3 regions of the Listeria grandensis genome follow, and region 3 is predicted to be linked to each of the others. Evidence: riboswitches for the same ligand, from Rfam matches in the RefSeq annotation. Region 3 holds a riboswitch; each other region holds the start of a gene.

Region 1 (3,113 bases), on a different contig from region 3:
ATTGGCAACGGATAATATACTGCAAAGCCCACTAGCAAAACAAAATGTATATCAGGTAAGTACGAATGGATTAGTGAAGAAAAGCATTCAAGACATCCCAGTCCCATCCAGATTCACCAAAGAGAAAATATATAGCTCCAATCTTGCGTTTACCTTCAGAGGCCTTGGTAACGAACAATTTGCATCACTTATTCTGGATAAAGACAAAAATACACTACATCTTAATATCAAAGCAGTCAAGCCTCATGTGTATTTTTCTAGCACCTATGCAAGCATTGAGGTGAAAGATGCCTCAGGAAAAGTCGTATACACGAAGGACTTCATTGGTAATGAAACTCAAACAGCAGCATCATTAGATATCCCGATACATGATGGCTACACAATTCAAGTCAATCATCAAGAAGTAAGCAGACTTGTCGTGACAGATATTATTACAAAAGAAACCTACAAAGTGCAGACTGAAAATGAGTTTTTGGTAGAAAGAATTGGTTTGCTAAGAGACTAAAGAGAGCATGTAATCCATAAAGGTCGGATATACATGGTATCAAAATAAGCGTTGGTATCGAGAACTAATCCCAGATTAGCCCTTGATGCCAACACTTATTTTTTTATATCACACGCGAATGTTGCGTCAAAAAAGTACTAATAAGTGGATGAAATTTCTCAACTTCGACCAAAAAGGCATCATGCCCATAATCCGAATCGACCTCATAATAAGTCACGGGAACATCCCATTCTTTTAAAAGCTCATAATCTCGGCGCAAATCGTGAATCCGAAACAGCTGATCACTCGTCACGCCAACCAATAAATACGGAATCTGAATCGCAGTGAAAAGCGGTTTTTCATCCGCGCCATTCACCGTCACATCAAACAGATCAATCGCTTTCGTCAAGTACAGATAACTATTCGCGTCAAACCGTTCTACAAACGAATCCCCCTGATATTGCAAATACGACTCCACCTGGAAATGCTCTTTTGAGAATGCTCCTGGCGAAGAATCTGCCACTGTAAAGCGCTCAAATCGCTTCGAGAACAGCTCACTCGTACGATACGTCATCATTCCGACCATTCGCGCTGTCGCAAGCCCGCCCTCCGGTTGACCGACATAATTCCCATCATTGAAATCAGGATCATTCAAAATTGCCATTCGCATAATCAAATTATAGCCAATCGCCTCAGGACTTGCCGCAAGAGGAGATGCTAAATTAATCACACTTCCCGTTATTTCCGGATAATCAATCGCCCATTGCGTCGCCTGCATGCCCCCCATCGAACCACCAATAACCGAGACGACATGCACGACACCAAGCGCATCTAGCAATGCTTTTTGTACCTTAATAATATCTTTAATCGTAAAACCTGGAAAATGTAACCGATACTCGGCTCCCGTTTTGGCATCGATGGAGGAAGGCCCTGTTGTCCCACTACAGCCACCAAACACATTCGTACAAACAATGAAGTAATCAGCAGGATCCATCGTTTTTCCAGGCCCAATAAAATCATCCCACCAGCCAGCAACATCCGCCTCAAAATGTTTCGCAGCGTGTGCCGTCCCAGTCAGCGCATGTTCTAACAAAATACAATTATCTCGAGTCCCCGCAAGCTCTCCATACGTTTCAAAACCAACCTCAATCGGACCAATCGTTTCCCCATTTTCGAGTACTAATGGCGTCTCTTTAAAAAGTTCTATCTGTCTAAGCGTCCCCATGTCATCACCTTTTCTTTATCTTATAGTTTTAAAGCTGCTCTAGCGCAAGCGTTCCTTGCTAAATTCCTTATAAAAGGAACGAAAAAACCCTCTCAGTAAGCTTCGAAAAGCACTACTAGAGAAGGCTGAAAAGACAACGATTCATTAGTTAATAGCTTATCTTCGCATACATACAGCTGGAATTAGCACCGTGATTCACATATCCGGTTGCTAAGGTTTCACAGGGCCAGTCCCTCCACCTTTCTTGATAAGAAACATATTAAATTTATTCTATCATACAATTAAAAAGGAGTAGCTGTCAAGAGGAGTAGACAGATTTTTCGAAAGAATGATGCACCTATTATAAATTATGAACTTTTTAAGCAGTTGTGATTAAATTTCGTCTAAAAATGGTCCAAAAAACGATAAAACAACGCTTACATTCTGTTTTTCGATCGGGTATGTGTCTATAGATAGAAAAGATAAAATAATAAACAATACAATTATTGTTTTAACTGAGATAAATAGGGTAAAATAAGCAACGGAACCTAAAAATTCTAATCATAAAAAAGGAAGTGTTACATATCATGAAAACATTCACACGTATACTTGTCCTATTGGCAGGTATAGCAATGATATGTTTAGGAATCTGGTTTGTGTTCCATCCAGGTATTTCTTTACTATCATTCACCTTATTCATCGGAATCTTAATGCTAGTCGTTGGGGTATTCCAAATCATCCAATATTTCTCCAACCGTAGCGGACAAAAAGTCTCAGGTTGGATACTCGCAGAAGGGATTCTTTCGCTATTATTAGGTATTTTATTATTGGCGGACCAATTCGAAGGAACAGTGACATTAGTACTTGTCTTCGGCATGTGGGTCCTATTTGCAGGAATTATGCGTACAATCGGTGCCTTTGCCGCTAAAAATGAAAATGCACAAGGTTGGGGCTGGCTCCTAACACTCGGCATTTTAGGAATCGTTCTAGGTTTCATTGCCTTGTTCAACCCAATCGTTGGAGCAATTGGTATTGTGATCCTTGTAGGAACATTCTTCATTGTACAAGGTATCAACTGTATCGCAACGTTCTTCTTCGTTGGAAAACTAAAGTAATAAAAAAGACGAAAAATCTAACACAGATTTTTCGTCTTTTTTATATTAGCTACGTTTTCTAAGAACGGCTACTGCAATTCCTGAAATAAGCAGTCCGGCAAATACTAAACCAGACGTGCTTTCATCGCCAGTTTTTGGTAATGATTTAAGGTTTGTTGTTTTTGCTACAGTAGCTACTTTGATAGGAGCTTTTTTCACAACTTGAGTAATAGATGGTTTTTCAGCATTCTCAACTGGATCAACTTTAAGCGTTCCGCCTTGGAATGTGAACTCGGCTAAGTCGCTAAACTCCCCAGTATCCATATCGAAG
Region 2 (3,113 bases), on a different contig from region 3:
GTTATTGAAGTGTCCAACTATGGCGCAGAGATTCCAGCTGGCGATATACCACAATTGTTTGACCGATTTTACAAAGTGGATAAAAATCGGACGACATCGGGAACGGGGCTGGGTCTTGCGATTGCGAAGTCCATTGTCGAGCGCCACGGCGGTCAGGTCACGGCTACGAGTAGAAAAGGAAAAACAACCTTCACTGTGCAGTTGCCAATCAGCAATCTTTAAAGTTTCTTTCTGATTTCTTAACTCTTGGTTTACCATTGTTAGTTAAAATGAAACCAGGAGGGGAAATCATGAAAAAACAAACGATAATTTTATGTTTAGCTTGTTTAACGATTATTTCTATTTTATTTTTTATTTTTTGGGGTGAGGGTATTCGCGCTACGCCAAAGATTGAAGCAACTAGTGCCTTGGTTATTAATACGAAAAGCGAGGAGCCCATTTTCAAACAGGGAGAAAATGAAGTGGTTCCTATTGCCAGTTTAGCGAAATTAATGACTGCATATTTAGTGCTCGAGGCCGTCCATAAAAAGACGATTTCATGGAGTGAAGTACTACCACTGAAGCGTCTAGATGATCCTCGCGCTGTGAGCTTATACGCACAAACAGGGACAAAAAATTATACGGTGCAAGATTTGTTTGCAGCGATGCTAATTATGTCGGCTAATGACGCCGCTGAGGCACTGGCTGAGCGCATAGATGGTACCGATTTTATAAAGAATATGAATGCAAAGGCTAAGGCGATCGGGATGTCTAGTGAGACGAAGTATGGAAGTGCTAGTGGTTTGGACGAAGCTGGTGAGACATCGGTATCCACGGCCAAGGATCTGTTGATTTTATCGAAGAGGTTGATACAGGATTTTCCAGAAGTGCTCGGTATTACTTCACAAACAGAATACGTTTTACAAAAAGGGGGTACAATACATACGACGAACGAAGTTCTGGAAAAAGGCTCGGTAGATGGAATGGACGGTCTTAAAACTGGTTTTACCGATCAGGCAGGCTATTGCCTCATTGCCACAGCCATACAAAATGGTGAACGAGTTATTGCGATTACACTTGGAAGTAAAACAGACGGCGCGCGCGCAAAAGCAGTCGAAAAATTGATGGATTACGGTTTTTCAAAATAAATATTGACTGAATCTTGACAAATCCGACTAAAAACATGTAATATTAATAAACACAAGACGTAAGCGCGGTTTGCGTCGGAAAATTAATCTTATCAAGAGTGGTGGAGGGATATGCCCAAAGAAACCCAGCAACCTAAGTGGACGAAAAGCCCATTGCAAGGTGCTAAATCATACAGAGCGTAAAGCTTTGAGAGATGAGAGAAAAGCGTAAATTATGCATGTAATTACACCTTTCTTCGCTCAATTTGGCGGGGGGAGGTTTTTTGATTAAGAAAAATAAATAAGGGTGGAGTTTACTTTGATTAGGCTTAAAAGCGTTGCAAAAGAGTATAAAACACGCAAAAATAATGTCAGAGCTGTAGATGATGTCAATTTAGATATTGCAGAAGGCGAGATTTTTGGCGTGGTAGGGTATTCAGGTGCTGGAAAGAGTACGCTGATTCGGATGTTTAATGGTTTGGAGTTGCCAACAGAAGGTACCGTCGAAGTCGATGATTTATTTATTTCAGAAATTAGAGGAAGTAAATTGCGTAAGGCGCGCCAGCAGATTGGAATGATTTTTCAACATTTTAACTTACTTTGGTCGCGAACCGTCTTTGATAACATTGCTTTCCCGCTAGAAATAGCTGGAGTTAGAGGGGAGAAAAGACGCTTTCGAGTGAACGAATTAATCCGCCTTGTTGGTTTAGAGGGCAAGGAAGATGCGTATCCGTCGGAATTAAGTGGCGGTCAGAAGCAACGTGTCGGGATTGCTCGGGCGCTTGCCAATAATCCGAAATTACTGCTGTGTGATGAGGCAACATCCGCGCTCGATCCGCAAACAACGGATGAAGTGTTAGAACTGTTGTTGGATATTAACCGTCGTTTGAACTTGACGATCATCGTGATTACTCATGAAATGCACGTTATTCGCAAAATCTGCAATCGGGTAGCGGTGATGGAAGCTGGTCGCGTAGTCGAACTCGGGGATGTGATTGAAGTGTTCCAACATCCGAAAGAGTCCGTGACACAGCGATTTGTGCGCCAAGTAACGGAATCAGACGAGACGGAAGAACTGATTCACATGCTGCTTAAAAATTACTCGGAAGGTAAACTGGTGAAGCTACTTTTTGTTGGTGGACAAGCGACACAGCCGATTATTTCACAAGTAGCGCAAGACAATCAGGTGTTACTGAATATTTTACATGGAAACCTGACGCAAACGCAAAATGGGGCGTACGGGACTTTATACATTCAAATTCAAGGTGAAAAATCGCAAGTGGATGCCACAATCACACGGTTACGCGAGCTTGAGATAGAAACGGAAGTGATTGAAGGATGAACAATTCTGGAGGGTATTTTGCAAACGTAGATTGGGATATGATGAAAGCAGCTACAGAGGAAACGCTTTACATGACGATCGTTTCACTGTTCGCCGTTTTCTTCCTAGGTTTAGCTTTGGGGCTAGTCTTATTCCTAACCAACCGCAAAAAGGATGCTGGTTCACGGACGGCGTATTGGATTACAGCCATTTTAGTCAACGTTTTCCGATCGATTCCATTCATTATCTTAATCGTGTTACTACTTCCAATGACGAAAACATTAGTTGGCACGATTATTGGACCCAAAGCGGCACTACCAGCCTTGATAATTTCAGCAGCTCCATTTTATGCGAGAATGGTCGAAATCGCGTTTCGTGAAGTAGACAAGGGCGTGATTGAGGCAGCCAAAGCAATGGGTGCCAACCTGTTCACGATTATTGGCAAGGTTTTAATACCAGAAGCATTACCAGCAATTATTTCAGGGATTACCGTGACTGGGATATCACTTGTCGGCTTCACTGCCATGGCGGGTGTTATCGGTGCAGGCGGACTCGGAAACGCGGCTTATTTAGAAGGTTTCCAACGAGCTCAACCAGCAGTCACATTAGTAGCAACTATTATTATTTTAATCATAGTATTTGTTTTCCAATTCATTGGAGACATCTTAACCAAATGGGTCGACAAA
Region 3 (3,113 bases):
CGTTTTTATTTTGTGGAAATCTCCCAAGTTGGCGTGCAGCTATTTACTCCTGACAATGATTCTGCTATTCTAAATGAAGAGAATTAGGGAGTTGAGATTTTGAAGAGATTAACAGGATGGGGCATCATCGCGATTTTTTTAATCGCACTTATTAGCGGATGCTCGAACAATACACAATCAAGCGTGACCGAAAATACATTGAAAGGAGCGAAGTTCACTTTTTTCGATGTGGGGCAAGGGGATAGCACGTTAATCCAAGCCGACGATGGAACAACTATATTGATCGATACAGGGCGCCATGACGATAATCGGATTATGACTTACCTTGAAAAAGCAGATATCCAGAAAATTGATTTGCTGCTTTTAACACACCCACATTCGGATCATATTGGCAACGCGGATAAAGTTATCAACCAATATAAACCGAAAGAAATTTGGATGGATGGACTTGTATTCAATAGTTCGATTTATGAGCGCGTCATTGACGCAGCGCTTGCATCCAATGCGAAATATAAAGAACCAAGACGCGGTGAAAAAGCGACATTTGGCCCGTTTGGAATTCAAGTATTGAGTCCAGATAAACTATCGGATAACGCCAATAATGACTCGATCGCGATCCGTCTGACTTACAAAGATGTGGCAGCTATTTTTACAGGCGACGCAGAGAAGCCGCGCGAACGTGAAATGGTGGATAGCGGTCTGGATTTGAACGCACAAATCCTAGATTTAGGACACCATGGCTCCTCTACATCGAATCAACCGTACTTTTTAGATGCAGTGAAGCCTGAGGTGGCAGTTTATTCTGCTGAAAAAGGAAATTCCTACGGGCACCCACATCGCGAAGTCATTCAGTGGTTGAAGGATCGTGATATTACAACATATGGTACAGACGTTGAAGGGACAGTCACAATTGAGACTGATGGCAAGCAAATTCACGTTGCAACGGAGAAGTCTGGAACACCGAAACCGGGGAATGAAACAGGCAAACAAACAGCGGAAGAACCAGGAGATGCAGTACCTGTCCCTGCTAAAATCAATGTGAATACCGCAACTGCCGAAGAATTGCAGTACCTTCCAAGCGTTGGGCCCGTTTTAGCAGATAAAATTATTGCAGAGCGACCATATCGCACCATTGATGACTTGAAAAAAATAAACGGAATCGGCGACGGCATTGTTAGGCAAATAAAAGAACAAGGCATTGCGACCGTGAAGTAGGTGAATCAACTTGAAAAAAGCGATTTTAGATCATATCGAGGATGGAAAAGCTGTTTTTCTACTAGAGCCTAATCAGCAAACCTGGACAATCCCACAAACAAAAGTACCAAAAAACATTCATGAAGGCAGTTCAGTCATCATCAATGGCACCACAATCACATTAGACGAGCAAACAACAAACAAAAATAAAGCCAGAATCGCATCCAAACTCGAGCAACTACGCAAAAAAAATGGACAATAAACAAATAACTTTTTCAAAAATGGTTGACAGTGTCCGAAATACACGATATAGTTATAAAAAATAAATAACGACGAACGCATTTTATCCAGAGAGGTGGAGGGATTTGGCCCTATGAAACCTCGGCAACAGATCAATTTTTTGATACTGTGCCAATTCCAACAAGCATTTTACGTGCTTGGTAGATAAGATGAGACGACAAAGACTGCATTAATATGGCTGTATAATTATTCGGTACATAGATGTTTGGATTAGAATCTCCTCTTATTAACTTAAGGGGAGATTTTTTTGTGGTAAAGTTGTGTAACTAAGGGAGTGAGAAAATGATTGAATTCAAAAATGTAACAAAAACATTCAAAAGCGGAGGAAAAGAAATAACAGCCTTGGACGGCGTGAGTTTGACCATTGAAAAAGGGGATATTTTCGGCGTGGTTGGTTTCAGCGGCGCTGGTAAAAGTACGTTGATTCGCACAGTGAACTTGCTAGAACGACCGACAACAGGCTCCGTTGCAGTCGGAGGCACAGACTTGACGACATTAAAAGCCAAAGAACTCCGTGCGGAACGAAAAAAGATCGGTATGATTTTTCAACATTTTAACTTACTAAACTCGAAAACCGTCTTCGATAATATCGCGATTCCACTGGCTTTAATACATACGAATCGTAAAGAACGCGAACAACGGGTGATGGAGCTTCTCGCCTTTGTGGGACTAGCAGATAAGGCTAAAAACTATCCAGACCAGCTCTCAGGGGGACAGAAACAGCGCATCGGTATTGCGCGGGCGTTAGCAACCAATCCTGACGTGCTCCTGTGTGACGAAGCAACAAGCGCGCTCGATCCTGAGACGACAGGCGCGATTCTCGAACTACTGCAAAAAATCAATAAAGAATACAATATTACGATTTTACTTATTACGCATGAAATGTCTGTTATTCGCGAAATCTGTAATCGAGTAGCCGTAATGGAAGACGGTAGAGTGATTGAAGAAGGCAAAGTGTTCGATATTTTCTCCAATCCGCAAAGCCAAACTGCTAAAAATTTTGTGAAAACAGTGATTAATGACGATATTCCAGCAAGTGCGTTAAAACTCATTCAGAATCATGATGCGACGGTTTGGAAATTTACATTTGTGGGGGAATCGTCTGGTAATCCACTGCTTTCTAATATTGCGAAACAATTCGATGTGAATGTCAGTGTGTTAAGTGGCAACATTTCTGAAATTCAGGCGATTGCGTTCGGGTACATGATTGTAGAGGTGACCGGGGAAGCAGAAGAAATTGCAAGCGCATATGCCTATGCCGCAACGCAAAATATCAAACTAGAGGAGGTGAGCGTTGATGGAAGTCACATCTGAGCAGCTGAGCACAGCATTTATTGAAACATTATACATGGTTACATGGTCGCTCCTGTTTGCTTGCCTTATTGGTATTCCACTCGGTGTCTTGCTCGTGGTTACTCGCAAAGGACATATTTTACAAAACACAGTGATTTTCAATATTTTAAACCCGATCATTAATATTTTACGCTCGGTACCATTCATTATTTTGCTTGTGGCATTGATTCCGGTGACGCGATTTATTGTTGATTCGAGCATTGGTGTGAAAGCAGCGATTGTACCACTTGTTTTCTACGCAGGACCTTACATTGCGCGACTTGTTG

The links. A riboswitch is a leader RNA that binds a small molecule or an ion and turns the genes downstream of it on or off. The one in region 3 is predicted to bind S-adenosylmethionine.
Region 1: it holds a riboswitch for S-adenosylmethionine, as region 3 does, so the genes downstream of both, metX (homoserine O-acetyltransferase MetX) here and HCJ54_RS05265 (methionine ABC transporter ATP-binding protein) in region 3, are expected to answer to the same signal.
Region 2: it holds a riboswitch for S-adenosylmethionine, as region 3 does, so the genes downstream of both, HCJ54_RS14185 (methionine ABC transporter ATP-binding protein) here and HCJ54_RS05265 (methionine ABC transporter ATP-binding protein) in region 3, are expected to answer to the same signal.

What each region holds. Positions count from the first base shown of each region.
Region 1 covers NZ_JAASUG010000001.1:523,322-526,434, reverse strand. The annotation lists gene HCJ54_RS02230 (putative mucin/carbohydrate-binding domain-containing protein) at 1-505, shown strand, start outside; gene metX (homoserine O-acetyltransferase MetX) at 609-1,709, opposite strand; SAM riboswitch class I at 1,863-1,963, opposite strand; gene HCJ54_RS02220 (HdeD family acid-resistance protein) at 2,276-2,803, shown strand; gene HCJ54_RS02215 (LPXTG cell wall anchor domain-containing protein) at 2,849-3,113, opposite strand, start outside.
Region 2 covers NZ_JAASUG010000013.1:58,475-61,587, forward strand. The annotation lists gene HCJ54_RS14175 (sensor histidine kinase) at 1-222, shown strand, start outside; gene HCJ54_RS14180 (D-alanyl-D-alanine carboxypeptidase family protein) at 291-1,127, shown strand; SAM riboswitch class I at 1,214-1,328, shown strand; gene HCJ54_RS14185 (methionine ABC transporter ATP-binding protein) at 1,426-2,448, shown strand; gene HCJ54_RS14190 (methionine ABC transporter permease) at 2,445-3,113, shown strand, end outside.
Region 3 covers NZ_JAASUG010000003.1:57,002-60,114, reverse strand. The annotation lists gene HCJ54_RS05275 (MBL fold metallo-hydrolase) at 100-1,215, shown strand; gene HCJ54_RS05270 (DUF3006 domain-containing protein) at 1,226-1,456, shown strand; SAM riboswitch class I at 1,535-1,645, shown strand; gene HCJ54_RS05265 (methionine ABC transporter ATP-binding protein) at 1,777-2,808, shown strand; gene HCJ54_RS05260 (methionine ABC transporter permease) at 2,792-3,113, shown strand, end outside.